Regions from separate parts of the Lysinibacillus phoenicis genome, predicted to be linked through region 1. Evidence: riboswitches for the same ligand, from Rfam matches in the RefSeq annotation. Region 1 holds a riboswitch; each other region holds the start of a gene.
What was found. Region 1 has a riboswitch for S-adenosylmethionine ahead of metK (methionine adenosyltransferase). Riboswitches for the same ligand answer to the same signal wherever they lie in the genome.
Positions count from the first base shown of each region.

Region 2: it holds a riboswitch for S-adenosylmethionine, as region 1 does, so the genes downstream of both, ABC382_RS07095 (YezD family protein) here and metK (methionine adenosyltransferase) in region 1, are expected to answer to the same signal.
Region 3: it holds a riboswitch for S-adenosylmethionine, as region 1 does, so the genes downstream of both, ABC382_RS13175 (MetQ/NlpA family ABC transporter substrate-binding protein) here and metK (methionine adenosyltransferase) in region 1, are expected to answer to the same signal.

Region 1 covers NZ_JBDFMP010000002.1:3,934,861-3,945,228, forward strand. Annotated here, with positions in the region: gene pckA (phosphoenolpyruvate carboxykinase (ATP)) at 1-1,472, opposite strand, end outside; SAM riboswitch class I at 1,862-1,980, shown strand; gene metK (methionine adenosyltransferase) at 2,238-3,434, shown strand; gene ABC382_RS21265 (gamma carbonic anhydrase) at 3,613-4,125, opposite strand; gene ABC382_RS21270 (alpha/beta hydrolase) at 4,260-5,066, shown strand; gene ABC382_RS21275 (alanine/glycine:cation symporter family protein) at 5,193-6,701, shown strand; gene mnmM (tRNA 5-(aminomethyl)-2-thiouridylate-methyltransferase MnmM) at 6,772-7,347, opposite strand; gene mnmL (tRNA modification radical SAM protein MnmL/YtqA) at 7,344-8,300, opposite strand; gene ABC382_RS21290 (MDR family MFS transporter) at 8,535-9,713, shown strand; gene ABC382_RS21295 (ArsR/SmtB family transcription factor) at 9,864-10,211, shown strand; gene ABC382_RS21300 (SulP family inorganic anion transporter) at 10,268-10,368, shown strand, end outside.
Region 2 covers NZ_JBDFMP010000002.1:1,111,339-1,121,706, reverse strand. Annotated here, with positions in the region: gene pepF (oligoendopeptidase F) at 1-510, opposite strand, end outside; gene ABC382_RS07130 (Dps family protein) at 730-1,170, shown strand; gene ABC382_RS07125 (general stress protein) at 1,362-1,799, shown strand; gene ABC382_RS07120 (DMT family transporter) at 2,005-2,904, opposite strand; gene ABC382_RS07115 (LysR family transcriptional regulator) at 3,039-3,923, shown strand; gene ABC382_RS07110 (phosphopantothenoylcysteine decarboxylase domain-containing protein) at 3,992-4,666, shown strand; gene ABC382_RS07105 (TetR/AcrR family transcriptional regulator) at 4,771-5,364, shown strand; gene ABC382_RS07100 (DUF418 domain-containing protein) at 5,357-6,451, shown strand; SAM riboswitch class I at 6,622-6,718, shown strand; gene ABC382_RS07095 (YezD family protein) at 6,788-6,943, shown strand; gene ABC382_RS07090 (flavin reductase family protein) at 7,034-7,519, opposite strand; gene ABC382_RS07085 (VOC family protein) at 7,677-8,462, shown strand; gene ABC382_RS07080 (cold-shock protein) at 8,874-9,074, opposite strand; gene ABC382_RS07075 (formate--tetrahydrofolate ligase) at 9,288-10,368, shown strand, end outside.
Region 3 covers NZ_JBDFMP010000002.1:2,341,731-2,352,098, reverse strand. Annotated here, with positions in the region: gene ABC382_RS13205 (glycine C-acetyltransferase) at 1-982, shown strand, start outside; gene ABC382_RS13200 (CaiB/BaiF CoA transferase family protein) at 1,060-2,256, opposite strand; gene ABC382_RS13195 (alpha-hydroxy acid oxidase) at 2,253-3,413, opposite strand; gene ABC382_RS13190 (enoyl-CoA hydratase/isomerase family protein) at 3,428-4,207, opposite strand; gene ABC382_RS13185 (methionine ABC transporter permease) at 4,218-4,889, opposite strand; gene ABC382_RS13180 (methionine ABC transporter ATP-binding protein) at 4,882-5,907, opposite strand; gene ABC382_RS13175 (MetQ/NlpA family ABC transporter substrate-binding protein) at 6,000-6,830, opposite strand; SAM riboswitch class I at 6,920-7,025, opposite strand; gene ABC382_RS13170 (PPC domain-containing DNA-binding protein) at 7,148-7,651, shown strand; gene ABC382_RS13165 (pyridoxal phosphate-dependent aminotransferase) at 7,692-8,861, opposite strand; gene ABC382_RS13160 (carbon-nitrogen family hydrolase) at 8,958-9,752, shown strand; gene ABC382_RS13155 (PucR family transcriptional regulator) at 9,804-10,368, opposite strand, start outside.

The DNA of each region.
Region 1 (10,368 bases):
TCTGCCCAAGCTTCACGAGGGTTTAACACTTCAGAAGGTACACCTTCAACTGCTGTTGGAATGTGTAAACCAAAGACAGCATCTTGTGTTGTTTCTACATTAGTTAATTTGCCATCGATTGCTGCACGTACCATTGTGCGTGTGTAAGAAAGCTTCATACGGCTACCTGTACCATATTCGCCACCAGTCCAACCAGTGTTTACTAGGAATACTTGTGCGCCGTGCTCGTCAATCTTTTGACCTAACATTTCTGCATACACTGTTGCAGGAAGTGGAAGGAATGGAGAACCGAAGCAAGTAGAGAATACTGGTTCTGGTTCTGTTACACCACGTTCAGTTCCAGCAAGTTTAGAAGTGAAACCGCTTAGGAAGTGGTACATTGCTTGCTCTTTTGTTAATTTACTGATTGGAGGTAATACGCCAAACGCATCAGCTGTTAAGAAGATGATAGTTTTTGGATGACCTGCAACAGATGGATCAACAATATTTTCGATGTATTGGATTGGATAAGCAACACGTGTGTTTTCTGTTAATGAACCATCATCATAATCACAAATACGAGTTTCTGGGTCAACAGCTACGTTTTCTAAAACAGAACCGAAGCGGATTGCATTGTAGATTTCTGGTTCTTTTTCAGCAGAAAGGTTGATTGTTTTTGCATAGCAACCACCCTCAATGTTGAACACTCCATTATCAGACCAGCCATGTTCATCGTCACCGATAAGCTTACGATCTGGGTCAGCAGATAAAGTCGTTTTACCAGTGCCAGATAGACCGAAGAATAATGCCACATCGCCAGCTTCACCAACGTTTGCTGAACAGTGCATTGAAAGGATTCCTTGTTGTGGTAATAAGTAGTTCATGATACCGAAAATAGATTTTTTCATTTCACCAGCATACTCAGTACCACCAATTAAAATAATTTTCTTTTCAAGTGATACAATGATGAATGTTTCAGAAGATGTACCATCAACTGCAGGATCTGCTTTAAAGTTAGGAGCAGAGATAACTGTGAAGTCTGCAACATGAGAAGCTAATTCTTCTTTAGTTGGACGGATAAATAATTGATGAGCAAAAAGATTGTGCCAAGCGTATTCATTAATCACTTGAATGCTTAATTGAGAATCTTTGTCAGCACCTGCAAAGCCTTTGAATACGAATAACTCGTCACGTTCTTTTAAATATTTTATTACTTTTACATATAGGTTATCGAACACTTCAGAAGAAATAGGTTGGTTGACTTTACCCCAGTCAATTTGATCTTTTGTGCTTTCTTCTTCTACCGTATATTTATCTTTAGGTGAACGACCAGTGTATTTGCCAGTTTCTGCACGAACTGCGCCATCTACTGTTAACATTGCTTCACCACGAGATGTAGCTTTTTCTGCTAATTGTGGTACTGAAAGTTGAACATTAATGTTACCGCCGTTTAATAATTCCTTCAGTTCGTTTGCAATTTCTACTGAATTCATCGATTAAATACCATCCTTTTTTATAGTATTCCCTTGATTTAGAGGGATTTTTTCTTAATTTCAAAAATAGTATAACACAATTGCTTAAATAATCTATACTAATTAAGAAATTATTTTAGAGTTTTTATCACTTTTCAATAAACTGACAAAAAATAATGTTTTTCGAGTAGAATCCAATCAATCCTACTGTAATTAGGCATAAAAATTGAGCCACACATATGTTACCACAAGATGCTAGGTATGTTGTAGGGATTAATTTGCTTCTATTTACATCATCATCCAAGTATGAAAAGTTTTTGTTTAATCAGTTCCTTCCTTTCTATACAGTAATACATTAGAAAATATTTGACAACGTTCGACCTTTTCAGTAACATACAATTGAACGGATACTCTTATCCCGAGCTGGTGGAGGGTCAGGCCCTGTGAAACCCGGCAACCTGCATGAATCATTTCACGACATGCGTTGGTGCCAACCTGATGCAAGGGAACATCCCTTGAACGATAAGAGTGAAAGGTTACGAAGTCATTATTCCTTTCCTCATGTAAAGTAACGTGAGTAAAGGATTTTTTTATTGTTTAAAATGAATGTAAAGGTAAGTATATGTAGTTCTTTCCTTATTATAATGACGGATCTTTCGAAATCCTCGTGTTAAAAGCAGCAGTAACGGCTTGAGAGTTCAATCCTTAGGAGCGGACTTGACATGGGTAATGAGTACCGTATTCATACACAACTACTTTTCATAAAAGTAATAGGAGGAAAACCAAATGACAAACCGTCGACTGTTTACATCAGAGAGTGTAACAGAAGGACATCCAGATAAAATTTGTGACCAAATCTCGGATGCCATTTTAGATGCTATTTTAGCAGAAGATCCAAATGCACGTGTAGCGTGTGAAACTACTGTAACAACAGGATTAGTATTAGTAGCAGGAGAAATTACAACTTCTACTTATGTAGATATTAAAGGTATCGTTCGTGATACTGTAGCCGAAATAGGCTATACACGCGGTAAATATGGCTTTGATGCTGAAAACTTAGCCGTGCTTGTGGCTATTGGTGAACAATCACCGGATATTGCACAAGGTGTTGACCAAGCATTAGAAGCGCGTGAAGGCTCAATGACAGATGCTGATATTGAAGCTATTGGTGCTGGTGACCAAGGTCTAATGTTTGGTTACGCATGTAATGAAACACCAGAGTTAATGCCACTACCAATTAGTTTAGCACACAAATTAGCACGTCGTTTAACAGAAGTACGTAAATCAGGAGAATTAGCGTATTTACGTCCTGATGGTAAAACTCAAGTAACGATTGAATATGATGACAATAATGTACCAGTACGTGTGGATACTATTGTTATTTCAACACAGCATGATGAAGAGGCAACACTGGATCAAATTCAAGCAGATTTAAAAGAATTTGTTATTGGACCTGTTGTGCCAAGTGAATTATTAGATGCTAACACGAAATATTTCATCAACCCAACTGGCCGTTTTGTAATCGGTGGACCAAAAGGAGATGCTGGGTTAACAGGACGTAAAATCATTGTTGATACATACGGTGGTTACGCGCGTCATGGTGGTGGAGCATTCTCAGGTAAGGATGCGACAAAGGTAGACCGTTCAGCAGCTTATGCAGCACGTTATGTAGCGAAAAATATTGTAGCAGCTGGATTAGCAGACCGCGCTGAGGTACAACTTGCCTATGCGATTGGTGTTGCACAACCTGTTTCCATTGCTGTCGATACATTTGGTACAGGCAGAGTGAAAGAAAGTGAAATCGTAGAATGGGTTCGTGAACTATTTGATCTACGCCCAGCAGGTATAATTAAAATGCTGGATCTACGCCGTCCGATCTATAAACAAACTGCAGCATATGGTCATTTTGGCCGCACTGACTTAAATGTGCCATGGGAACAAATCGATAAAGCTGATGCACTTCGAGAAAAAGCACATCTGTAAACTATTGAACTAAAGTAATGAAGTCGTTAGAACGTTATTCTAGTGTACTAATATGCAAGGGGGCAATGTTGCCCCTTTTATTTTTTCAAAAAAACCTCGCACTGGCTCGTGAACAAGAAATGGTCACGGCCACGCGAGGGATTTTTTTCGTTAGTATTGAATTTTTGTGTATGATTGGTTACTTCTGAAGGGATTTATAATATTGACCTTTTTCTACGTATTCACGTACGATACGCTCCATATCCTCTTTGTCTTCAGCATTTAATTCACGGACAACTTTGGCTGGGCGACCCAATGCTAAACTATTCGGAGGAATGACCTTACCTGGAGGTACGAGGCTTCCTGCTCCAATAAATGCACCCTCTCCAATTTCTGCACCGTCTAATATAATGGAGCCCATACCAATTAAAGCATTTTTGCGAATTGTACAACTATGTAAAGTGACTTGGTGTCCGACTGTAACCTCATCTTCAATAATAAGTGGATATTTTGGGCTTTGATGTAAGCAACAAAGATCTTGGATGCTAACACGTTTACCAATAATTGTTGGTGAGACATCCCCACGAATGACTGTATTAAACCAAATTGTTGTTTCAGCACCAATTGTTACATCGCCCGTAACGGTTGCATAATCAGCAATGAAAACAGACGGATCGATCTTTGGCGTTTTATCTTTGAATGGATAAATCATGAAAATCGCCTCTTTTCTTTCTATAATGTAGTATTATCGTATCAAATACGCAACTTTATGGAAATATAAAATTAAAATGTGGCATTTATTTCGATATAATCAAAGTGTAATTATTTTTTAGGAGGACTATGTGAATGTGGAAATGGGAAGCTGATGGACAAGCAAAGGCTGTGATTGCTATTCTTCATGGTGCTTATGAAAATCACCGTTGGTATGCATGGCTTATAGAGAAATTAAGAATGGAAGGCTTCCACATAGTCATGGGGGATTTACCTAATCATGGTATTAATGCAAGGTTTGCTCGTGTCCATGATGAGGACTTCAAATTGTACAATAAGTATACAAGAAATCTAATTGAAAATGCTTTTTCATATAATTTACCAACCTTTTTAATAGGTCATGGTCTTGGAGCAACATTAATTCTCCATACAATGCAAAAGAAGCAATATGAATGTGCTGGCATTATTTTGACATCACCTTGGTTGCAATTAAAGCTATTACCAGGTAAATTATCGAATGCTTTAACGAGTTTAAGTGCTTTAACAGCTAATGTTAAAATGACACACGATATTAATTTAGAAAAATTAACGCGAAGTGTTGAAGGTAGAGAAGAGATGAAAGATGATATACCATTCATGTCTGTCGTGTCAGTGAAATGGTATCGGGAGCTGCAGCAAATGATGAAAAATTTAGTGCTGCTACCTAAAGGTGAATTCCCGAATATGCCGATGCTCATCATGACTGCTGAGAAAGATAAGATTACTGAAACTCGACAAACTCGTAATTGGCTTCATCAACAAGAATTCACAGAGTTTCAGTTCAAAGAATGGGAAAATTGTTATCATAATTTATTTCATGAAGTAGAGCGTGAAGAGATTTTTATGTATATTCGAGATTTTATTAATAATGCGCTAAGAAGAATTGGTTATATAATTAAATAGGTTTATACCCTTCCATTTACTAGGTTACTTACTTAAATATTGTTACTTAAAAATAATATTGTAATTTTCAGAAAAGTGTAATACTATAATGACTTAAAGTAAGGTATTTTAAATTGGAGGGGTAAAATGGATGTAATTGTGGAGAAGTTAAATGGGATATTATGGGGACCGTGGTTTATTTATGGTATCTTGTTGATTGGGTTGTTTTTCTCAATCATTACAAGGTTCCTACAAGTAAGGCATATTAAAGATATGTTTGTTTTAATGTTTAAAGGGGAAAAATCGGACAAAGGAATTTCGTCTTTCCAAGCCATGTCGATAGCACTATCAGGACGTGTAGGTACAGGTAATATTGCCGGTACTGCGACAGCGATTGGAATGGGAGGACCCGGTGCTGTCTTTTGGATGTGGGCAATTGCTTTCATTGGTGCGGCAACCGCGTATGTAGAGTCAACATTAGCTCAAATCTATAAAGAAGAGAAAGATACTGAATATCGTGGTGGACCGGCCTTTTACATAGAAAAAGGAATGGGCCAAAAATGGTTTGCAGTTATTTTTGCAGTGGCTGCTTTGATTGCGATGTTAATCTTAATGCCTGGTGTACAGTCAAATGCTATTGCAGGTGCTGTTGAAAACGCTTTCGGTTTGGATACTTGGATCACAGGTCTTATTATTGTCGTTTTATTAGGCGCAATTATTATCGGGGGCGTTAAATCCATTGCAAATGCAGCTCAAATCATTGTACCGTTTATGGCATTAGCATACATCATTATGGCTATTATCATTATTGTTATGAATATCTCTGAAGTACCTTCAGTATTTGCATTAATTTTCTCAAGTGCCTTTGGTGCTCAAGAGATTTTTGGAGGTATTATTGGTTCTGCCATTGCTTGGGGTGTTAAACGTGGAATTTACTCCAATGAAGCTGGCCAAGGAACAGGGGCTCACCCTGCAGCAGCAGCCGAAGTATCGCATCCAGCTAAGCAAGGGATTGTTCAAGCAGCTTCTGTGTACATTGATACTTTATTAATTTGTTCTGCTACGGCATTTATGATTTTATTTACAGGGATGTACAATGTACAAGATGAAAAGGCAGCGGAAGGAACAGATCCATTTATCCATATTGGGGAATTTAATAATGGTGGATTAGCTGGCGATGAACAAATGACATTTGCAAAAAGTATTGAAGCGGGTGCTGCGTATACACAATATGCGGTTGATTCATCATTACCAGGCTTTGGTGCTCCATTTGTAGCTATTGCGTTATTCTTCTTTGCCTTTACAACAATTATGGCTTACTACTACATTGCTGAAACAAATGTCGCTTATTTATTTAGAGGTAACACAGAAAAGGTATTTATTTGGATAGCAAAAATTGCTATTTTAATTGCAGCATTCTATGGTACAGTTCGTACTTCTGGTCTAGCATGGGCAATGGGAGATGTGGGCCTTGGTCTCATGGTTTGGATTAACGTACTTGCCATTTTAATTATTATGAAGCCAGCAATTGTTGCACTAAAAGATTATGAGAAACAGAAAAAAGAAGGAAAAGACCCTGTCTTTGATCCTCGTAAACTAGGAATTAAAGGTGCAGATTTCTGGATTGACTATAATGAAAAACGAAAAAATAAATAGTTAAAGAGGAAGGCGATTAACTAGTTTCTATTAAACTAATTAATCGCCTTTTTTCTTGTACCTGATCGTATTAAATAGGATATTCTTTCATTTTCTCTAACGCAATAACAAATGGTGGATCATTCTGCTGATTGAGGAATTCATATTTTAAGACATGTACATATTTTTGTGGAAGCTTACTGACATAGTCAATAACACTATCTCGCTCTTCCTTTCCACCAGGATGACCATGATAAATGACTAGGACAATTAACCCTCCAACTTTCAAAAGCTTTAGCAAATCCTCGATAGCCTGTATTGTAGTAGTTGGTTGGGTAATAATATCATGGTTGCTACCAGGTAAATAGCCAAGATTAAAGATGGCTGCCGCTACTGGCTTGTGTACAAAGTTTGATACTTCCTCATGTCCTTTGTTTAATACAAGAGCGCGGTGCTCTAAACCGTGATCTAATAGACGATGGAGTGTAGCGTCCACTGCCTCCTTTTGAACATCAAAGGCATATACTTGTCCTTTATCTCCGACTAGCTGTGCTAAAAAGAGGGTATCATGGCCATTTCCTGCCGTCGCATCAACCACAGTATCTCCCTCTGCTATACTATCCTTTAATAGCCGCTGGGCATACTGTAAAACACGTTGTAATTTCATTTTGTAACCTCAGCCTTATAAAACTTCCCTTGCCAACTGCCACGACGTTCAAGCTCGGCATCAATACCATTCAACACTTCCCATTTATTGACACTCCACATTGGCCCAATCATTAAATCAATCGGTCCATCGCCTGTAATGCGATGAATAACCATGTCAGGTGGTAAAATTTCTAATTGATCAGCGACTAGCTTTGTGTAAACATCCTGATCTAAAAATTCTAGCATCCCTTTTTCGTATTGCTTTACCATAGGTGTTCCTTTTAATAGGTGAAGTAAGTGGATTTTAATACCTTGGACATCTAGCTTTGCCACTTCTCGTGCGGTTTCCATCATCATGTCATAGTCTTCTAAAGGCAGGCCGTTAATAATATGTGAGCAAACACGTATCCCATGTTTGCGCAATTTTTCAACACCTTCTACATAGGTTGCATAATCATGGGCGCGGTTAATAAGATTGGCAGTTTTTTCATGAACAGTTTGAAGGCCAAGCTCAATCCATAAATACGTACGCTCATTTAATTCAGCTAAGTATTCTACGACATCATCTGGTAAACAGTCCGGACGTGTAGCAATGGACAAACCAACTACACCTTCTTGCGCTAAAGCAGCTTCAAACTTTTCCTTTAAAACTGGCAATGGGGCATGTGTATTAGTATAGGCTTGGAAGTAGGCCATGTATTTGCCGTCTTTCCATTTTTGATGCATTTTATCTCGAATTTCGGCGAATTGGACATCGATTGGATCGACCTTATTGCCTGCAAAATCGCCAGAGCCAGCAGCACTGCAAAATGTACAGCCACCAAAGGCTACTGTGCCGTCACGATTGGGGCAATCAAAGCCTGCGTCTAACGCTACTTTAAACACTTTATGACCAAATTGATCACGTAAATAGCGATTCCATGTATAGTATCTTTTCCCCTCAGAAGGAAAAGGAAAATTCATTTCTGTCATTTATTTCACTCCTCTAACTCTTTATTTTATCATGTGCTTTTCGTTCCGTCATGGGAGAAGGGCTTAATCATACATAGAAGTTTTAAATTGTAACGAAAAAGAGAAGATGGAATATCATTCCTAAGTAAAATATTGTGGAAGACTTGTAAAAAGGGTAAAATTATTTTCCTTGTACTTTTAAGTGTTTCAGCATAAACTAGCTATTTAGAGAAGCGAAATAATGGAGGTCATCATATGCCAAAACGTGTTTGGTTTTTAATAATTGGAATGCTTGTTAACACAACAGGCAACTCTTTTTTATGGCCTTTAAATGCCATTTATATGCATGATTATTTAGGAAAAACGCTTGCGATGGCTGGCTTTGTCTTAATGCTCAATTCTGCTGCTGGGGTACTTGGTAACCTACTAGGAGGTTACTTATTTGATAGAATTGGTGGCTATAAGGCTATAATGTTTGGCATTCTGTTAACGATTGCTTCACTAATTGGTTTAACGATTTGGCACGGTTGGCCACATTATGTGTGGTTTTTAACAATACTCGGCTTTAGTGGGGGCATCGTTTTTCCAAGTATGTTTGCATTAGCTGGTGCTGCATGGCCAGAGGGCGGACGAAAAGCCTTTAATGCCATCTATTTGGCACAGAATGTTGGAGTTGCTGTAGGACCTGCACTTGCAGGTATAGTGGCAGATTATCAATTTGACTATGTTTTTAAAGTAAATTTAGGGATGTATATTTTATTCTTTTTCATTGCGCTATTTACATTTAAGCGTTTAGAGGTAGGGAGTATTGCACCGAAGAGTGTCGTTAGTGAAAGTAAACGAATTGTTAACAAGGCACCATTCTATGCTTTGTTAATTATTAGTGCGTCCTCCGTTTTATGTTGGCTAGCATATTCTCAATGGAGTGCAACGATTTCGTCTTATACCCAAGATTTAGGCTTGGGGTTAAAACAATACAGCTTACTTTGGACAATAAATGGTCTACTTATTGTTTTGGGGCAACCTCTTATTGCGCCTCTTGTAAAACGGTGGGAGCATCATTTAAAACGTCAGTTAGTGTTTGGTGTAACGCTTATTGCCATTTCTTTTGGAATTATTGCCTTTGCAAGTGATTTTAAAATGTTCGGTGCAGCGATGCTTGTTTTAACATTTGGCGAAATGTTTTATACCCCCGCATTGCCAACCATTGCGAATCAACTTGCACCAAAAGGACGACAAGGGTTTTATCAGGGCATAATTAATAGTGCTGCGACTGGGGGACGGATGATTGGGCCATTATTCGGCGGGATAATGGTGGATCAGTTTGGGATGATCCCTCTAGTGTTAACCTTAGTGGTCATTGTGCTGTTGGCTATTATCCCATGTTTAACTTACGATTATCCTTTAAAAAAGAACAATATAGTTGTAGATTAATAATCTAACAAAATAAAAAGAGAGCAAAATCGAGTGTGTATAACACTAGGTTTTGCTCTTTTTTATAGGAGATATTGAAAAATATTGTCAACAGGCTTACAATTATATATATTCAAATATTTGAATATGTAGTGATATGGAGGTTTTTTTATGGAAGAGGGCTTACAACAGTTTAAGGCGGATTTTTTTAAAGCATTAGCACATCCGTTACGTATTAGAATACTTGAACTCCTTGTAGATGGTCAGAAAAGTGTCAACGAGATTCAAGATTGTTTAGAAAAAGAGGGCTCGGCAGTTTCACAGCAATTAAGTGTTTTACGTGCTAAAAATATTGTTTATGGGGTGAAAGAAGGTAAAAAAGTTTACTATTCTTTAAGTGATCCAATGATTGGTGAATTACTCGGAGTGGCAAAGGATATTTTTAATAACCATTTAGTTAATACCATTTCAAGATTAGAAGAAATGACGAGCAATGAAGGTGACGAAGACAATAAGTAAATCAATGATGTTTAAAAATTATGCTTTGCTTATTATTTTGAAGGGAAGATTTATCTATGAAGTCACTGTTTACAGGACGCTTTGAAGGGTATTCAGTTCATCATGTAAAGAAGGATGTAATGTCTGGAATTATTGTTGGGATTGTCGCCATTCCACT
Region 2 (10,368 bases), 2.8 Mb from region 1:
GTATGTTTCGTATGGAGCATCAAATGTGGCACTAAATGCTGCAAGTGCTTTTTCGACCTCTGGATGAAGCTGGTGAGGTTTATGCTTTAACAGTTCCTCTAGATAACGTTTGTAAAGAGGGCTTGATGCAGCTGCTTCCTGTAAAATTGCTTCATCCAACGCCAGTAATTCTGAGCGTACGAACGATAGGGCACTGCTGACTTTCCCGATAGCAGTACTAAATTTCGCAGCACGCATTTGTGCTACATCATTTGTACGATCTGTTTCGAGGCTTAAGCTTGCATATGTGCCAATCGGAACAAACCTCTTTTGTAGCTCTTCAAAAGCAGATAACACGTCAATTACTTTTTGTGCATCTGTAATGGTACCTTTATACTGCTGCTCAAAGTGAAGTGCATCGTCAACCAGTTGCGCTAAAGTAGGTTCAAAATCAGCATCATTTTTTAGTAAATGTGTTAAATCCCATGTTTCTTCTACTGCAACATCTTTTCTTAATGGTAAAACTTCCATTTATGAACACCCCTTTACATGTAAGTGATTTCATTATAACGAAACTATTTCGGAAAGTGAAATAATTTAATAGAATAGTTGAAATATTCTTGCGGAAGGTCAATTCTTATGAAGAATGTTTGAAATATTGTCGGGCGGGAACAATGTGTGTATAGCCAACATAAGTTGTAACGCATACTAAGGGCTAGAACAATTGACACATTGGAGGAGAAATACATTATGACACAAAACTTAAACAAACAATTAAATAAGCTAGTGGCTACATGGTCTGTCCTTTATACGAAGCTGCACAATTATCATTGGTATGTTAAAGGGCACGCGTTCTTTACACTGCATGCAAAATTTGAAGAATTGTATAATGAAACAACGCTGAATTTAGATGAAATAGCAGAACGTATTCTTTCAAAGGATGGCAAGCCTGTGGCAACATTAAAAGAACATCTAGAGCTATCCTATGTGGAGGAAGCGACAGGAAATGAGACAACAGAGGAAATGGTAGCAACGACAATTTCGGATTTCCAAAAGCTAATGAAAGCATTAAATTCCGCTATGGAGCTAGCAGCTGAAGAAGGGGACGATCGTACAGAGGATTTACTTAATGCGATGTATCAATCCCTTGAAAAGCATACTTGGATGTTAAAAGCCTTCTTAGACAAATAAATAACGTAGTAAGAAAGAGCATGTTGGAGAATTACTCTCCAGCATGCTTTTTTTGTTTTGAGCCACCACATGACAAATAAATAACAGGGTTTAAAGCATCATAACAATTATTACAGTTTGGTAAAACGTGTTTGTTTGTGTTCTGTACGGGTATTTACCTAGTAAGCCATATAAATTAGGAGGAATTGAACATGATGAATGAACAAAACCCAAAAATTGAGGTGGCCCATACGAGAAATGAAATGCTTCACATTTTAGAAAGTATGCGGTTAGAAGGTTACCAACAAGAGGATATCCATATTATTGCGAAAGATCCGCAACAGTTTGAGGACGTAAAATGGGACGCTGATGTCCAAACGCATGAAGCGGGTAATTGGGTAGACCAATTCAAATCTTGGTTTACAGGTGACTCAGCTGTTACAGAGGGCTTAAAACGATTTAATCTATCCGAGGGACAAATCGCTTATTATTCGCATCTTGTTGAGCAAGGGAGTATTGTCTTGTATGCGGAACATGATGATGATCTGGATACACTACAAACACATCCAGAGACAGCTGCTGAACAAGAGGAGCGCTTAAGAAATCAAGAGCGTATGATCGAGGCCGAGCAATATAGAAGATTTTTATAAAGTGAAAAACAGAGTGATTTCAATTGATCACTCTGTTTTTTTGTTGTAGAAAAAAGAACGAAAAGAGGCGTTGATTTCTATTCGCCTGCTTTCTTTCAAGGGAGCTGATGAGCTACTATCCACTTTCCTTACATACTATCGGTTGTGAGCAAAAATAGCTGAATGTTCTCCAAAGAAAAAAGAGTGATCACGGGGACCACTCTTTCTATTGTATAACTTTTTCTTGTGAATCCTTTTTGATATAACGCAATACGTGAAAATGCTCTAATTGGGCAACTAAATTACCGATTAGAATAAAGCTACCACCAATGACTAATTTCATCGTTAGGCCCTCACCAATAAACATCATGGCGAACATGGCTGCAAAAATAGGCTCTAAAGAAAAAATGAGACCTGTATGTGTAGCAGATGTGTACTGTTGTGCAACAGTTTGGCCGACAAAACAGAACGCACTACAAATGATTCCAAGACCTAAAATCGCAATCCAAGATGTCGTTGAATCTGGCAACGTTGGTGTTTCTAATATGAATGTTAAAATTAGTGCATAAAGTCCAGCGAAACCTAGTTGATAAATACCATATGAAATCGATTCGACATTTCGTGTAAAGGAGCTATTTAAAAGTAAATAAATTGAATAACATAATGCTGCAATTGCTACTAATAGGTCACCCTTTTGAAAGGTGAACGAGCCATGTGCTGTTAATACTGTAATACCAATCATCGTGCAAATAACGGCAAAGCTAACCGCTCTCGATGGTAATTTTTTTTCAATGAAACTACTGAAAATCGGCACTAATACAACAGTTAGGCTTAAAATAAAGCCAGCATTTGAAGCGGAGGTGGACTGTAGACCAAATAAACTTAACGCGAACACAATGAATAATAAAAATCCTTGAATAGCCGCATATTTTAATGTTTTACCATTTACTTTGATCATCCGTTTATAAAAAATAAGTCCTGCTACGAAGAATGCGATGATACAACGTAATGCCACCACATTATAAACTGCCAATGTTTCAAGCCCCATGACCATAAAGGTATAAGATAGTCCCCAAAACATTGTGACAATAACCATCAATACATTTGCTTTTCCTTGGATACTCATTATGTTCACCTACCATCTGTGTACTAAAACAGTTTTTATACTAAAAATTACTATATATCTTGTATTGTGATTAGTAAAACGAATGTTTATAATGAATAGGATTAAAAAATTTCATGTACATAGAGGGATGGCGAATGAGCTTAGTAAAATATGAGATTTTAACAAAGGTAGCAGAAGTAGCAAGTTTTACAAAAGCAGCGGATGCACTAGGGTTAACACAGTCTGCAGTGAGTCATGCCGTATCGAGTTTAGAAAAAGAATTTGGCTTTGCCCTTATTCACCGTAGTCGTGTAGGTGTCACACTAACAAGTGAAGGACAGACAATGCTTAGGGCGATGCGACAGGTCTTGGACGCACAGGAGTTATTGCAGCAGGAAGCAGCGCATATTCTCGGCGTTACACGAGGTAAGGTACGTATTGGTGTTATTTCAAGTATTTCTTCGAATTGGATGCCTGAAATTATTCAGATTATGGATCATCAATTTCCTGGGATACAAGTGGAGTTACGTGAAGGGGATTATTACGAAATTGAACAATGGCTTCTAAGTGGTGAAGTCGAGGCAGGATTCCTGAATGGGCAAAAGTCGGAACAGTATCAATTTATGGAATTACAGCAAGACCCTTTATTATGTATTGTTTCTCATAAAAGTCCATTATTTCATAAGACAGAAATTGATATTGTGGACCTAGAGGATATGCCTTTTATCATGACTTCTTACAAAGGGACAAATGATGTAAAAGTGCTGTTAGAACAATATCATGTAAAGCCCAATATACGCTTTGAGCTTTCTGAGGAAGTAGGAATTCTATCTATGATTTCACACCATTTAGGGATTAGTATTTTACCCCAATTGGTCATTCAAAATTTACCGCCAACATTGAAAGCGATTCCATTAAAGCAAGGTGGCTACCGAACGATTGGTATTGCCATGAAACACCATGCTTCACCCGTGACAAAGAAATTTGCTGAAATATTAAGTGCATGGTTAAAAGAGCAAAACAGCTCCCTTCCATCGTAGCTATTGAAGCAAATCGTACCATTACGTTAAAATAGTATTTGTATATATTTTAGAAACTAGGTGAGTGTATGGGGACATTACTAGGCAAAACCGTACTCATTACAAGTGGGGGAACACTTGAAAAATGGGATCGTGTACGAGGGCACACGAATTTATCGAAGGGGACAATGGGCTGTTATTTAGCAGAGGCAGCACTGGCTGCTGGTGCGACTGTCATATACATGCATGGTTACTTTGCCCAGCTCCCAGAAAACGAAGATAAAATGACATTGGTTAAATTTGAAGGCATTGAGGATTTAGGAGAAAAAGTTCGTCATGCTGTCCAACAACAACAAGTCGATATCGTCATTATGGCTGCTGCTGGCTCCGATTGGGTCATAGACAAAGTGTATGATCAATCAGGGAATTTAATGGAGGAAGCGGGCAAAATGCCTTCTGACGAACCACCGATTATTCATTTTAAAAAGGCACCAAAAGTTTTAGGTCAAATCAAAGGCTGGCAACCAAATGTAACGTTAGTAGGCTTTAAGCTGGAAGCGACGAATGATGAGGAATTTTTGCTTGCTCGTGCAAAACTACGCATGGAAACAGCCAATGCACAATTTATGGTAGCTAACAGCTCACAATCTTTATATGGTGGGGACGAGCCTCATTGGATTGTGCCTGCTGAAGGGCAGCCGATCAAGGTGATGGGTAAGCAACAGACAGCTCAAGCTCTAATGGACTGTTTACAGGGGGATTAAAAGGAGAACTGTGGAGAGGGTTTACTTCTGCACAGTTTTTTTGTTGTGAAAAATTGGATCTTCGTATATTATTTACTTAACGGTCGGTAAAAAAGGAGGCCCTTATGGGAAATAGAGAACAAACCTTTCAAAAAATTTTAGAAGTTGCCTATGTGATGTTTGCAGAAAAAGGATTTGAGAAAACGAGCTTAGCTATGATTGCAGCAGAGGTCGGCATATCAAAACCAGCTATTTATTACTATTTTCAATCAAAGGATCAATTAATTTCTTTTTTGTTTGAGGAACTTTATAAAGAAATTCAATATGATATCGTTGTTGATTACAAGGAGCTATCTCCAAGCAATTTCATTGAGAAATTACTGAAGATTGGCTATAAGTCAATTGATGAACAGGACAAAGATCCTTATTTTAATAAAATATTTAGTCAGTATTTGTTATTAGCCGCTCGCGACGACCACTACATGCAACAGTTATTAGAGCTTCAATCAGATTATTTAGCAAGATTTTATGATATTTTTCAATACGCAGTGCAACTAGAGGTGTTAGATGAAAATGCCAACATAGAAGCGAAAGCCCACATGTTAGCCATGCTCTATGATAATATTGGCAATTTTATGTTAACTGGTAGTCAATTGAACTATAAGGCTATTTGGAGGGAGGCAGTACATAGCGTCATTCAAGGGGGAAAAGATGAATAAGCAACTTGGTCATCGTCGTATTGAGGGCTTAGATTTTGCAAGAGCATTAGCAATGTTAGGTATGTTTATTGTAAACTTTGGCGTTATTTCAGGTTCAACTGCCAATGGTTCACAATGGCTCATTCAATTGCAAAGTCTTTTTGAGGGGCGCGCCTCTGCACTATTTGTCATTCTAGCAGGAATAGGGACTGCGCTGATGACGCGGAAAGCAAGGGAAGCAAAGGACCCAATTCTTATTCGCCAAAGTAAGTTAACTTTATGGAAGCGAGCTCTTTTTTTGTTTGTTGTTGGGATGGTTTTATATGTGGTGGGATGGACGGGAGATATTTTACATTATTACGGTGTTTATATGTTTCTTGCAGCTTTGTTGATAGCAACTTCAAAGAAAACCATGCTTTTTACAATTAGTGCGGTGATAATCGTTTCCCAATGGCTACAAATCCAATTCAATTATCTAGTTGGGTGGCATCCAAAATATATTTTATTAGAGTATATAGATTTTTGGACGGTAGAAGGTTTTATGAGAAATTTACTGTTTAATGGCTACCACCCCGTTTTTCCATGGATATCTTTTTTTCTCATTGGGATGATTGTAGGTACCTTAGATTTAACCAATAGGGCATTAAGAAAGAAATTAGTTACGGTAGGTATCTTGTTAGGAGTGATTATAGAAATTTTTTCAAAGGTGATTATTCACTTCTCGACAAAATATTTCTTAGATCATGATAGTGCGTTGTATTTATTTGATACAGGACCAATTCCACCAAATATAATGTATGTTCTATCAAATTCGGCTTCGGCTATTGTGATAATAGTAGGTTGTATGTATTTTGTAGAAACTTTCAAAAATAAAGTAATAGAAGCAATCATTAAAACGGGTCAATTGTCCTTAACACACTATGTTGGCCATGTCTTTATTGGCATCACTGTGTTAGAAGTTTTCGATTTATCGAATAATCTAACAGTCGTTTTTTCAATGCTCTATGCATGTTGTTATTTTTTAGGCTGTGTGTTTTTTTCGATATGGTGGAGGACTATCCATCAACGTGGTCCAATTGAACTCATTTTGAGAAAATGGTCCAATTAAAAAGTTTGAGAGTAGTCATCTATTTACTACTGATTTGGCATAAAATACATTCATATCGACTCATACAAACGTAGAAGATTGATATTACAAAGTATTCAGCTAGGTTTTCTAATATTTTATATTGACATTCGTATAGTAGAATTATAGAATTATTGTCAAGAAACGCAGTACTCTTATCAAGAGAGGTGGAGGGACTTGGCCCAACGAAGCCTCGGCAACCGAAAAGTTAGGTGCCAAATCCAACAGATGGTATCTGAGAGATAGGAGGGGCTATCAATCAGTTTGATGCGTTGGCCTCTTTTGTACAACAAGAATGAAAAAGAAGGGGTGTATCGTATGGCTCAATCAGTAAAGGTAGATGATAAAAAATTAGAGGCAATTGCCAAGGCAATTCAAAATCTTGAATTTGGTGAAGTGCATATTACGATCCAAGATGGTGTTATTGTGCAAATTAATAGGCTTGAAAAACAGAGATTTCCGCAGAAAAAATAACATTGATTTCAGTTGAACGATGTCAAAAGGCCACCAATAAGCATGAAGGATTTCCTTTGCTTACAAGTGGCCCTTTTTTTGTCTAAAAAATTAACTATAAAAGCTTTTTGGTATTTGCCCAATATGACGGCGATGGTATAGTAACGGTTCTTTTTGCCCGTTTGTAATGTCTTGCACATGCCCAATAAAAATGGTATGGTCGCCAGCATCTATTTGCTGAAACGTTTTACATTGTAAAATAGCTGCTGTATCATGTAAAATCGGTAGACCTAAAGATGAAGTGGACCACTGTGCCTGTGCAAAACGATCAGGGATTTTACTGGCAAATAGTGTACATAAATGTTCTTGGTCGCTTGCTAAAATATTGACCGCGAAATGAGAAGCATTCGTAAAATAAGAATGAAGCTGAGAATTTTTATCGAGTGACCACAAAATAAGGAGCGGGTCGATTGAAACAGATGCAAAGGAATTGACGGTTAAGCCTATAGGTTTTGTTTCATGACTTGTTGTGACAACTGTAACGCCTGTAGGGTAATTACCTAATGCCAATTTAAAAGCAGCTACTTGATCTGTCATTCAAATATCACCTCTTTATTAATATAAATTAGTTCACGGAGTAAGTAGGTAAAATGAACTTTTTTTTCATATCCTACTAGTAACTCCTTTTCTTGAGTAAATTTTAAACCAATTAAACATACAGGTAAAGGTAATGGGGAAAGAAAGGGGAATTGCCATGACTTTATATTTTGATCACCTGGTTCACCAAGTGGAATCACCAGAAAATATAAAGGTTTTCTTCAATAAACGAAATGTCCACACAGTGAATGGTGGGCAGCACACGATGTGGGGGACTTATAATACGTTAAGCTACTTTGGCTTAAGCTATATTGAACAAATTGCTATCTATGATCGTGATTTATTTGAGCAGGCGGCACAATACCCATATTCCTTACATTATACGTTTAAACGTGATCAAGAGCGCCAAGGATTTTCACGAATAGCCTTGCGTACCAAAAAAATTGAGGAAGAGGGTCAACGCTTACGAGCATTAGGTTATGATGTATATGGGCCGGATGCTTGCAGTCGAACAAGACCGGATGGCACTGTTGTGAAGTGGAAGCTTCTCCATTTTGGCAAACCAGATCTTCTCATTGATTTTCCATTTTTAATTGAATGGGCAGAGGAAGATGAGGAACGTCTGTCACAATTAGTGACAAGCGGTGCTATTGATACAAAACAAGCGATTACAATGGAATCAATCCAATTGTATGTCAAGGATATACGAAGAACAGTTCGTTTATGGCAGGAGGTATTGCAGCTACCAGAGCCTGTGCAACATGAGCAGTTCATCTCGTTACAGCTCCCGAATATCCGATTGGATTTTTATGAGGAAGAGGTTGCAGTAGCTATGACACTTGGTCATATAAAAGAAGGGCCATTTGGTGTGACATTAAAAGATCCTCATCGAACAAAGGAAACATTAGTATGTCCTGGCGCTTTTTATTGGATTAATCGATAATTACAATATCCACTTCATATGCTGAAATGGATTCAGACTGTAGACAAACTCGATGAATTTTGAGTTTGCCTACAGTCTTTTTTCTTTTACAATGAAATAAAGCTAAGCTATTGATTTCCACAATGGACGGACGCTTTCCGCGGGTGAGGTCGAGCTGCTTCCCTCGCTTCGCTCAGTCCAGGATCTCGACTTTTCCGCTTTTCCCGCAGGAGTGCCGCCCTTCGTTCCGCAGTTTTCTTATAGCTTTTTTGAAATTATTTCAAGTGTAATTCCCTTTTGTCATGCTATATGCTTCACATACTTAGTATCAAATTTGCAAAGGGCCACCATTGGTAATAAAAAAAGCGGATGAAGGAATATTTCATTCCTGCTCCGCTGTCCATTTGGAACTAAGCTAATAGTCCATTACCGTTATAATTTCACAACATTTGATGCTTGAGGTCCACGATTACCCTCTACCACATCAAATGATACCTTTTGACCTTCTTCAAGTGTACGGAAGCCTTCCTCCTGGATGCCCGTAAAATGTACAAATACATCTTCTCCATCATCACATTCAATAAAGCCATAACCCTTTTCATTATTGAACCACTTTACGATCCCCTGTTGCATAAGCATTCGCCTCCAATGCGCTTGAATGTAAAATAAAGTTAAATAAGTTGTGCTCTCATTGAGAAAATGTGAAAAAATTGCATTTTCTCTTAGAACATACATGAATTGAACAAAGATGTCAATTGATTGTCGAAATGCTTGCATATCTGGCTTTCTTTTTTTTCACAATTAAGACTATAATGGAAATGAACAACAAAGAAAGTAGGATGCCAAATGACAACGAAAAATCAACCATTATCAGATTTAGAAATCGCTAGTCAAGCAGTGATCAAACCTATTACGGAAATTGCCAAAGCTGCGGGTATTCCAGAGGATGCTCTTGAGCAGTATGGACGCTACAAAGCAAAGATTGACCCATTAAAAATTACAGCTCAGGGCGAGGATGCAAAAGTAGTATTAGTGTCTGCTATTAGTCCGACCCCAGCAGGTGAAGGAAAGTCGACAGTGACTGTAGGACTAGCAGATGCCCTTCATCAATTAGATAAGAAGGTGATGGTCGCTTTACGAGAACCATCATTAGGTCCAGTAATGGGCGTAAAAGGTGGCGCAACTGGCGGAGGTTACGCACAAGTAATACCAATGGAGGATATTAATTTACATTTCACTGGTGACCTTCATGCGATTACAACAGCCAACAATGCTTTATCCGCATTTATTGATAATCATATCCATCAAGGAAATGCATTAAACATTGATCCACGACGCATTATTTGGAAACGTGTAATGGACTTAAATGATCGTGCTCTACGTAAAGTAGTCGTTGGTTTAGGGGGACCAGTTCAAGGCATGCCTCGTGAGGACGGCTTTGATATTACGGTAGCCTCTGAAATCATGGCAGTGTTCTGTTTAGCAACAAGTATTGAGGATCTACGTGAACGCATCGCTAGTATCGTGATTGGCTACACATTCGAGCGTGAGCCAGTCTTTGTACGAGATTTACAGGTAGAAGGTGCTCTTACTTTATTATTAAAGGATGCCTTCAAGCCAAACTTAGTACAAACATTAGAAGGAACACCTGCCATTATTCATGGTGGTCCATTTGCCAATATCGCTCACGGCTGTAATTCCATTATGGCGACACAAACAGCTCGTAAGCTAGCGGATATCGTGGTGACAGAGGCAGGCTTCGGCTCTGATTTAGGTGCTGAAAAATTCATGAATATTAAAGCACGGAAAGCTGGCTTTAAGCCAAGTGCCGTTGTTATCGTAGCTACGATTCGTGCCTTAAAAATGCATGGTGGGGTTCCGAAAACAGCGCTTGTTGGCGAAAATGTCGAAGCCCTTTTACAAGGTA
Region 3 (10,368 bases), 1.6 Mb from region 1:
ATACGGTGTTGGAGCAGGTGCTGTTCGTACAATCAACGGGACACTTGATCTACACGTTAAATTAGAAGAAAAGCTTGCTGAATTTAAAGGAACAGAAGCGGCTATTTCCTATCAATCAGGCTTTAATTGTAATATGGCAGCCATTTCAGCTGTCATGGATAAAAATGATGCAATTCTTTCTGATCAATTAAACCATGCATCTATTATCGATGGTTGTCGCTTATCAAAGGCAAAAATCATCGCGTTTAATCACTCTGATATGGATGATTTACGTGCTAAGGCAAAAGCGGCGAAAGAATCAGGATTATACAATAAGATTATGGTCATTACAGATGGTGTCTTCTCAATGGATGGTGATATTGCTAAATTACCTGAAATTGTGGAAATTGCTAAGGAATTTGATTTAATTACGTATGTCGATGATGCCCACGGTTCAGGTGTAACAGGAAAAGGGAAAGGAACTGTGAAGCATTTTGGATTAGAAAAAGAAATCGACTTCCAAATTGGTACACTGTCAAAAGCCATTGGTGTTGTGGGTGGCTATGTTGCGGGTAAGAAAAATTTAATTGATTGGTTAAAAGTACGCTCACGTCCATTTTTATTTTCTACAGCATTACCGCCAGGCGATGTAGCAGCGATTACAGCAGCTGTACAAATGCTAATTGATTCCACTGAGCTTCACGATAAGCTTTGGGATAATGGTAACTATTTAAAGGCCGGTTTAGAGAAGCTTGGCTTTAATATCGGTGAGTCTGAAACACCAATTACACCTTGTATCATTGGGGATGAAAAGCTGACACAGGAGTTTTCAAAACGTTTATTCGAAGAGGGCGTTTATGCAAAATCAATTGTCTTCCCAACTGTTCCTAAAGGTACAGGACGTGTTCGTAATATGCCAACAGCTGCACATACAAAAGAAATGCTTGATGATGCGATTGCAATATATGAAAAAGTTGGTCGTGAGTTAGGCGTTATTCAATAAGAAAAAGGCTTCCTCTGAGATGGGGAAGCCTTTTTTTATCAGTTTAACTGGACAGATGGTAAAAATGAGAAATCACTTTATTTCGAGCCAATAATTTTTGCTGCTCTTAACTGTTGCATGTCTTCATCGGTAATATTCAAAGCTCGTAATATTTCTTCATTATGTTGTCCTAAAGTAGGAGCTGCACTTGTTAGCTGACCAGGTGTTTGTGAGAACTTAGCTGGGAAGCCTAATGTACGCATTGGTCCTGCAGTTGGATGGTCATAGGACAAGACCATGCCTCGCTCTAAAATATGTGGATCATTCAATGTTTGATCATAGGAGTAGATAGGACTTGAAGGTACACCATGTTTATCTAAAAGTGCTAGCCAGTAAGTCGCTTTATGCTTCACTAATTCGCTCTCAATTTCTTTCTCTAGTACTTTCACATGTTGAGCACGAGAATAGTTAGTAGCAAAGAGAGGATTGTTTAACCAATCAGGTCGGTTGACAACCTTAGTCGCAAAAATCTCCCACAGCTTTTGATTACCTGCACCTACTAAAATATAGTCATCCTGAGTTTTGAAGCCTTGATAAGGAGCCGAAACACGATGAGCAGTGCCTGTCCGTTCGGGTAACACGCCTTGTCCAAAGTAAGCAGCCGCCTCCCAAACAGTCCATGCAAGTCCGGACTCTACTAAAGAGACATCTATATATTGCCCCTCACCACTGCGCAGCTTATAAATATAAGCCATCAAAATCGATTGTAATGCTGTTTGAGCAGCAGCAATATCATTGACGGCAAAGCCTACTTTTACAGGTCGGCCTTCCGCTTCGCCAGTCATATGCATTAAGCCACTTAATCCTTGGGCCATAATGTCATAGCCACCTTTTTGGCTATAAGGACCTGTTTGACCATAACCTGAAATGGAGCAATAAATAAGGCCAGGGTTGATGTTCTTTAAAGTGTCATAATCAATGCCAAGCTTTTTCGTGACACCAGGTCGATAGTTTTCTACAAGGACATCTACAGATTGAATAAGCTCTTTGAATAATGCTAGTCCCTCAGCCGTTTTTAAATTGATACAAACGCCTTTTTTATTGCGATTGACCATCATATACATATGGCTTTCTTCACTAATAAAAGGACCCATTGTACGTGTATCGTCGCCATTAGGATATTTTTCGATTTTGATTACTTCCGCGCCCATATCTGCTAGGACCATTGTGCAATAAGGACCAGCTAATACTTGGGATAAATCAACAACTCTTATTCCCTTTAATGCCTGTTTCATTTATCTTCAGTCCCATCAATTTTGACTAATGTGATGTTACGTAACCCCTTGACTGAGGTCACACCAGCTAACGCGATGGAAACCTTTAGCTCATCATAAAGATTGGTCATCACTTTCTCGACACCTTGTTGTCCATTAAGAGCTAGTCCATAAACAAATGGACGTCCAATCGCAACAGCATCTGCACCTAAAGCAAGTGCTTTTAGTGCGTCCATACCACGGTACACACCGCTATCTAAAATAATCGGAATTTGTCCATTTACTGTCTCCACAATAGCAGGAAGGGCATCCAGAGAACCGATCACACCATCTAGTTGACGACCACCATGGTTGGAAACAATGATGCCATCGATGCCATTGTCGATTGCTAACCTTGCATCTTCAGCATGTAAAATTCCTTTCAATAATATTGGAAGATTAGTGCGTCGCTTTAACTCTCGAACATGTTCCCAATTGAGTGTGGGGTGGAAGACATTTTGCAGAACCCCCTGTACATAGGACTCAAATGAATCATCAGGCAATGAGGCAGTAAAAACAGGATCATTCATATAATTTCCTTTTGCATAGCCTAGCTTTAGTGGTGAAAATTGGTTGCGCACATCTTCTTCTCGCCAGCCAAGCATTACCGTATCAATCGTTAAAACGATTGCTTCAAATCCAGCTGCCTCTGCTCGTGCAGCCATACTATAAGCAATTGCCTCATTTGTAGACCAATACAATTGGAACCATTTTGTTGCTGTTGGAGCAGCTTCGGCAACTTCCTCAAGCGCATAAGTGGAAACTGTACTTTGAATATATGGAATATTTAAATGTTGGGCAGCACGGACAACGGCAAGCTCTCCCTCATCGTGAACCATACCATTCATGCCAACTGGAGCAAAAAGCAATGGAGTTGGATAGGTTTTACCAAACAAATGAATCGACGTATCAACATTAGAGACATCATTTAAAAAGCGGGGTACAATGGAGTATTTTTTAAACGCTGCACGATTGTTGTGTAAAGTTTGTTCACCCCCAGCACCTGAACGTATATAGCCGAAGGGTCCAGCTGCTATTTTTTCTGCAACAGTCTTTTCTAGGTCAGCAAAGCAAATGGGAAAGGGGGCTTGTGCAGTAATATTCTTTAACAGTAGATCGCCATCAGTCGTGTTTGTCATCGTAACTACCTCACTTATTTATTGAAAATAGGCTTTCTTTTGTGTAAAAAGGCTTGAATGCCTTCGTTATAATCGTCTGAACTAAATGAATTAAGAACGGTTTGGGCCAGCTCTTCGTTCTCTTCGTTTTCACCATCTACAATCGCCTGAATGATTTTTTTAATGCCTGCATTTGCAACGGATGATTTACTTAATAGATGCTCTGCAAAATGCAATGTGGCATTTTCAATATCCTCTGGCTCATGTAAGGCTGTGATTAAACCAATGCTTTTTCCTTCTTCCGCTGTAAAAATGTTGGCTGTATATAAAATTTCCTTTGCCTTGGCGACACCCACAATATTGATTAAGCGTTTAGTGCTTTCAAGATTATAGACAATACCAATATTGGCTGCCGTAATACCAAGCTTACTATTCGGTGTGGCCAATCTAAAATCACATGCGTTTGCTAACTCTAAGCCACCGCCAATCGCTAAGCCCTGAATCATTGCAATGGTAGGGTGCGGAAATTTATAAAGGGCATCAATGGCTTTTAAAGCTATATCGTTATAGGCTTTGGCATTGTCAGCAGCATAACGAATATCTAAAAACTCACTAATATCTGCACCTGATGAAAAGGCAACTTCATTGATACCGCGAACAATTAATAGCTTAATAGAAGGATCTGTACGTAACTGCTCAAGCTGGTCTACTATGGCCTGAAACATCGCCCTCGATAAAGAATTACGTTTATCAGGGCGATTTAACACTAACGTTGCGATATAGCCGTTTTTTTCTACGTAAATTTCAGTTGTCATCGTCATTCTCCTAGTCTTTCTTTAATTTCGCAGCAAAGCGGTTGCCGATGGATTGTATGCTTTGAACAAGGATGATTAAGATAAAGACAGTGGCATACATAACATCAACCTCATAGCGTAAATGACCATAACGGTAGGCAAGGTCACCTAATCCCCCTGCCCCCACCATTCCAGCCATTGCCGTAGCGCCAATTAAGCCAATTGTGGCAATCGTTAAGCCTAAAATAATCGATGGGCGTGCTTCACGTAATAGGACATGCCAAATAATATGGCGACGTTTTATGCCCATTGCTGTATAAGCTTCTACCACACCTGAATCCACCTCTAAAAGAGCAGATTCCATTAAGCGTGCAATATAAGGAGCTGTATAAACAACTAGTGGGACTATAACACCTTTAACACCAATCGTTGTACCAACAATTAATTTGGTAAATGGTAAGATGAAGAATAATAAAATGATAAATGGAACAGAACGAATAATATTGATGATGAGATTAAAAAGCTGATAGATAATTTTATTTTCAAAGGATTGGCCTGGTCGTGTTAAAACGATTAATAGCCCTAAGGGAATACCAATTAGAATGGAGAAGAGTAGCGAAATTCCGACCATTTGGAATGTTTCGATAATTGATTTTCCAATGACATCTGACCAATCTGAAAAGAAGCTTTGAATACTACTCATTGAATTCGCCTCCTAATTCTTCTACCGCAACACCATTTTCTGTAAAATAGGTTAGGGCCTTTTGGACGATATGGGTTTCTCCATGTAAATGCACCACGATGTTCCCAACAATGCCGTTTTTTAATTCAATAATATTAGCTGTTAAAATATTCGGTTGCACATCGTACACCTTCGTGACTTCTGCTAGTAATGGCTTACCCGTACTTTCACCAAGGAATGTTAAACGAATGACACTTCCTGAAACGTTTAACTGCTCAATGAGTGAAGGGGATAAATTACGCTGAGAAATTGTATTTAAAAACTTTCTAGTAGTAAGGTGCTTCGGTTTTGCAAAAAGCTCAATAGCAGTACCAAACTCCACGACCTTACCTGATTCGAGAACAGATACCTCATCACATATTTTCTGAATGACATTCATTTCATGTGTGATGAGTAGGATCGTAATGCCTAACTCGCGGTTAATTTTTAACAACAATTCAAGGATGGCCTCGGTCGTTTCAGGATCGAGTGCACTTGTTGCCTCGTCACTAAGTAAAATCTCTGGCTCTTGTGCTAAGGCACGTGCAATAGCAACTCGTTGCTTTTGCCCACCAGAAAGTTGATTAGGATAGCTATCCAGTTTCTCTGTTAATCCTACAATTTCGGCGTATTTTGCTACACGGTTTTTTACTTCCTTGTCGTTATAGCCTAGTAGTTTTAAAGGCACGGCAATATTGTTGTAAACTGTTGCAGTTTTTAATAGATTAAAATGTTGGAAAATCATTCCTATTTTTTGTCGTGTTTGACGTAATTCATTTAGCGAAAGGGCTGTAATGTCCACATTGTCTATCAGTACTTTTCCCGAAGTAGGACGTTCCAGTAAATTGACACATCGAATAAGTGTACTTTTACCAGCACCACTATAGCCGATAACCCCATGAATTTGTCCCTTTTTCACATGAAGATTGATCCCATCCACAGCTTTAATGATCCCTTTTTTCGTCTTAAATTCTTTCGATATATTTTGTAATTGAATCATACGATATTGCTCCTTTCTCGTCCTTCTAAAAGTGAGAATCTGCTCGTTTTCTCATGAGGAATACGGCAGATTCTTCTGCTAATAGAAGCATATTACCAGCTAGGAATCACAGAACCTTTGAATTCTTCTTCAATGAATTGACGTACTTCCTCAGATTGGTAAGCCTCAACAAACTTTTTAATGGTTGGGTCGTTTTCATTTTCAGCACGTACTACAATGTAATTCACGTATGGTGAGTCAGTAGATTCTAATAGAATAGAGTCTTCCTTAGGATTAATGCCGGCTTCTAGTGCGAAGTTTGTATTAATGGCTGCTACATCTACTTCACTAAGCTGTTTAGGAATTTGAGCCGCCTCTAGTTCAATGAACTGTAAATTCTTTTTATTTTCTTCAACGTCACGGATAGAGGCTGTTAAGTCTGCACCATCCTTTAGCTTAATATAGCCAGCTTCTTGTAAAACAAAGAGGGCACGGGCCCCATTTGTTGGGTCGTTCGGTAAGCCAAATGTGGCACCATCAGGAATATCATCAAATGATTTATATTTTTCAGAGTAAATACCCATTGGATTTAAAATAGTTTTGCCTACTGGTACTAAATCTGTATCGTGATCTTTATTAAATGTGTCCAAGAAAGGCTCATGTTGGTAGCTGTTTGCATCGAGATCGCCTTCAGCTAACGATGTATTTGGTAAAACATAATCAGAAAACGACTTTAGCTCAACTTCTAAGCCTTTTTCTTTTGCTACTTTAGCTGCTACTTCTGCAATTTGCTCGTGTGGACCAGAAGTGACACCAACGACGATTTTATTTTCATCGATTGCCTCAGCTTGACCTTTACTATCTTCTTTAGAGCCACAGCCTGCTAGAGCTGCTACTAATGTAAGACTTGCTAAACCTACTAAAAATTTATTTTTCTTTTTCATGAAAATGACCTCCAAAATGTTTTTATCGGTTTTTTGAAAATAAAAAAACTCTCTTACAAACTAAGAGAGGCTCATGAAAAAGACGTCCTCTCTTATCTATCAAACGAAATTCGTTTGCAGGATTTAGCACCTTCCTTTTAAAAAGGAGGTTGCCGAGCTTCATAGGGCCAGTCCCTCAGCTACTCTTGATAAGAGATTTATAATATTTTTTTGTAATTCCGATAGAACTAATATAATTTATGGGGTATAGTAAGTCAATAAATATTTTTAAAATTTTTTATATTATTATAATTTTTTGTTATGAAAGAGGGAGAACAATGTCTGTAAGAGTAAATTATGGAATTGGTTCATTTGGCAAGGTTATTAGTGCTCGTATTCTAATGGGGACAGACATCATGGAAGGAATTGAGGCGCTCTGTGAGGAGAATCAAATAGAGTCTGCTACAATTGTAAGTTGTATTGGGAGCTTCCAAAAAAGTAGCTTTGTTTATTTAGTACCTGATGAAACATCGCACATTAAAGTCCGTTTTAGTGAAGTCATTGAAAAAGAGGGACCACTCGAATTTATTCAAGGATCTGGTGTTGTCTGTAAACGAGATGGAGGATATGAAACACATTTCCATGGTTCGATGAGTAATCAATGGGGTGTAGTATCAGGGGGACACTTTCTGAAAGGTAGAAATCCCGTTATTACAGCGGACATTGTACTGGCTGAGATTCAAGGCGTTCAGCATATTCGTAGATTGGATGAAGAAACAGGCCATATACAATTTTATCCGCTAGAGCAAGGTTTAGAGCTACCAAGAAAAATCGAAAAATAGCATGCCCTGTAGCGAATGTATGCTACAGGACATAGTAGTACTAAGCGGTAAATAATTGTAATTGTTCAATTCTGTGAATGGCTTCACGTAAGCGTTCCTCGCTGACAAGTAAGCCAACACGTATATACCCTTCGCCATATTGACCGAAGCCATTGCCTGCGGCTACTGCAATATCAGCTTTTTCTAGCAATAAATCAGCAAATTGTTCACTAGTGTAGCCTACAGGTACAGGAAGCCAAGCAAAAAAGGAGCCCTTCGGAGCCGTAACTTGCCAGCCAATTCTTTGAGCTTCTTCAATTAATACATTTCGACGACGTTCATAAGTAGCCCTTAGTTCATCTGCACATTCTTGAGAAGCTGTTAGTGCCGCTGCTGCTGCTTGCTGAATTGCAGGGAATTGACTACAAAACAAATGATCTTGAATGAGATTAATAGCCGCAATAATATCGGCGTTACCAACGGCGAAGCCTATACGCCAGCCAGCCATATTAAAGGTTTTCGAAAGTGTATACATTTCAATACCAATGTCTTTTGCACCCTCTGCCTGTAGGAAGCTAATAGGTTTATTGCCATCAAATCCTATTGCTCCATAAGCAAAATCATGTGATACGATAATATTATGTTCCTTGGCAAAGCGAACAGTCTCTTCGAAAAATGCCAGTGTTGCTGTACCACCTGTAGGGTTATTCGGGTAATTTAAATAAAGTAGCTTGGCTTTTTCTTTCACTTCATTAGGTAATGCATGATAATCAGGTAAGAAATTATTTTCAGCAAAAAGTGGCATAACCTCAAAATTTACATCACCTAATACTACACCTGATAAGTAGTCTGGATAGCCTGGGTCCGGTAATAGCATGGTATCACCAGGGTTTAATACGGCTAGAGGTAGCTCAACAAGACCTATTTTTGTTCCGCCAAGAATTGCTACCTCCGTGTCGGGATTTATATCAACATTATATTCCCGTTTGTAAAAATTGGCAGCTGCCTGGCGTAATTCGGCGATACCACGAAACGGCGAATATTTGTGATTTTGAGGATTGTCTGCTGCTTCCTGTAATGCTTGAATGATGTGAGGTGGCGTCGGTTGGTCGGGATTACCTTGCCCGAGATTGATGACATCACGTCCCTCCTCTAGGGCACTGTTTACTTTTTGGACGAGTGCCGCAAAAAATTGGGGAGGTAGTTGCTGTAGTTTTTTAGAGAATTCCATGCATGATCACCTTTTTCAGAATATAATAATTATTATTGAAGAATATGAAGCAAATAGTATTACTTTTTCTGTTAATTGTCTAGAGGAGGAATAGATATGAAAATAGGTTGTATTCAATTAAACGTTGGCTTTGGCAAAGTAGAAGAAAATTTTGCCCGAGCAGAAAACAAGATTCGAGAAGCGGCACAACAAGGTGCAGAAATCATTGTGCTACCTGAAATGTGGAATACAGGCTACGCACTAGAGAAATTGCCTGACTTAGCAGATGTCAATGGTGAGCGAACGAAAGCCTTTTTGGCACACTTAGCGAAGGAACTTGGTGTACATATTGTAGGTGGCTCCGTATCAATAAAAAAAGGCGATAAATTTTATAATACGATGTATACATTTGATTGCCAAGGAGAGCTTGTAGGGGAATATAGTAAGGCCCATCTTTTCCGTTTAATGGACGAGCATCTTTATTTAGAAGCAGGGGATGAAATGAATCGTTTTGCTTTAGGAGATATTGAGGCTGCTGGTGTCATTTGCTATGATATTCGTTTCCCTGAATGGTTACGTGCCCACGCCTTACAAGGAGCAAAGGTATTATTTGTACCAGCACAGTGGCCGACACCAAGGATTGATCATTGGAAAACGCTACTACAGGCTCGTGCGATTGAGAACCAATGTTTTGTCATCGCAGTTAATCGTATTTCAAAAAAGGTAGAAAACTTTAATGGGCAATCTATGATTATTCAGCCTTGGGGTGAAGTACTTTGGATTGGTGCTGAAGATGAAGAAGTAGCGGTCATTGATGTAGACTTTTCTATTGTCGATGAAGTACGCGGAAGAATCCCAGTTTATGACGATCGTAGACCTGGACTATATCAGGATGTTGTTGTGAAAGGGTAGTGAAGAGGCACGCTCAAAAGGGAAGACAACCTGCTGAGCGTGCCTACTTTTTTAGACCTTATCCTCAATTAATGAATTTGCCAATAGCATAAACTCAAGTGTGATGCGGTTATGTCCTTTCATAAAATTTTTACCTAATAAACCTTCAAGCTTTTTTAATCGGTGATAGAGGGTTTGACGAACAATAAACAACTGATTGGCTGTTTGTTGTTTGGAGCCATTTGTTTGTAAATACACCTGTAATGTTTCGAGTAGCTTACTATTATATTTTTTATCGTACTCAATCACTGGCTGTAGATAGTCGTAAATAACTTCCTGTAAATTCACCTGCATTTGTAGCTTATAAATTAAATGATATAAATGCAGATCATCATAAAAAAAGGAGGAAGTTTGTACTTTACGGCAAATATATAAGGTTTCTATGGCAGTTTGATAGCTTTTCGGAATTTCCTCTACGTTACAAACGACTTTCCCAACGGCTACTTGAAAGCCTTGTGTCTGTTGCTTCTTATAAAAATCAGTTTTAGGAAGTGTAGAAAAGATGTTATTTAATATGTCACGAGTTGCTTTGCTGTCTTTTGTATGAAGTAAAATAAAAATAACATAGCTCTTTCTT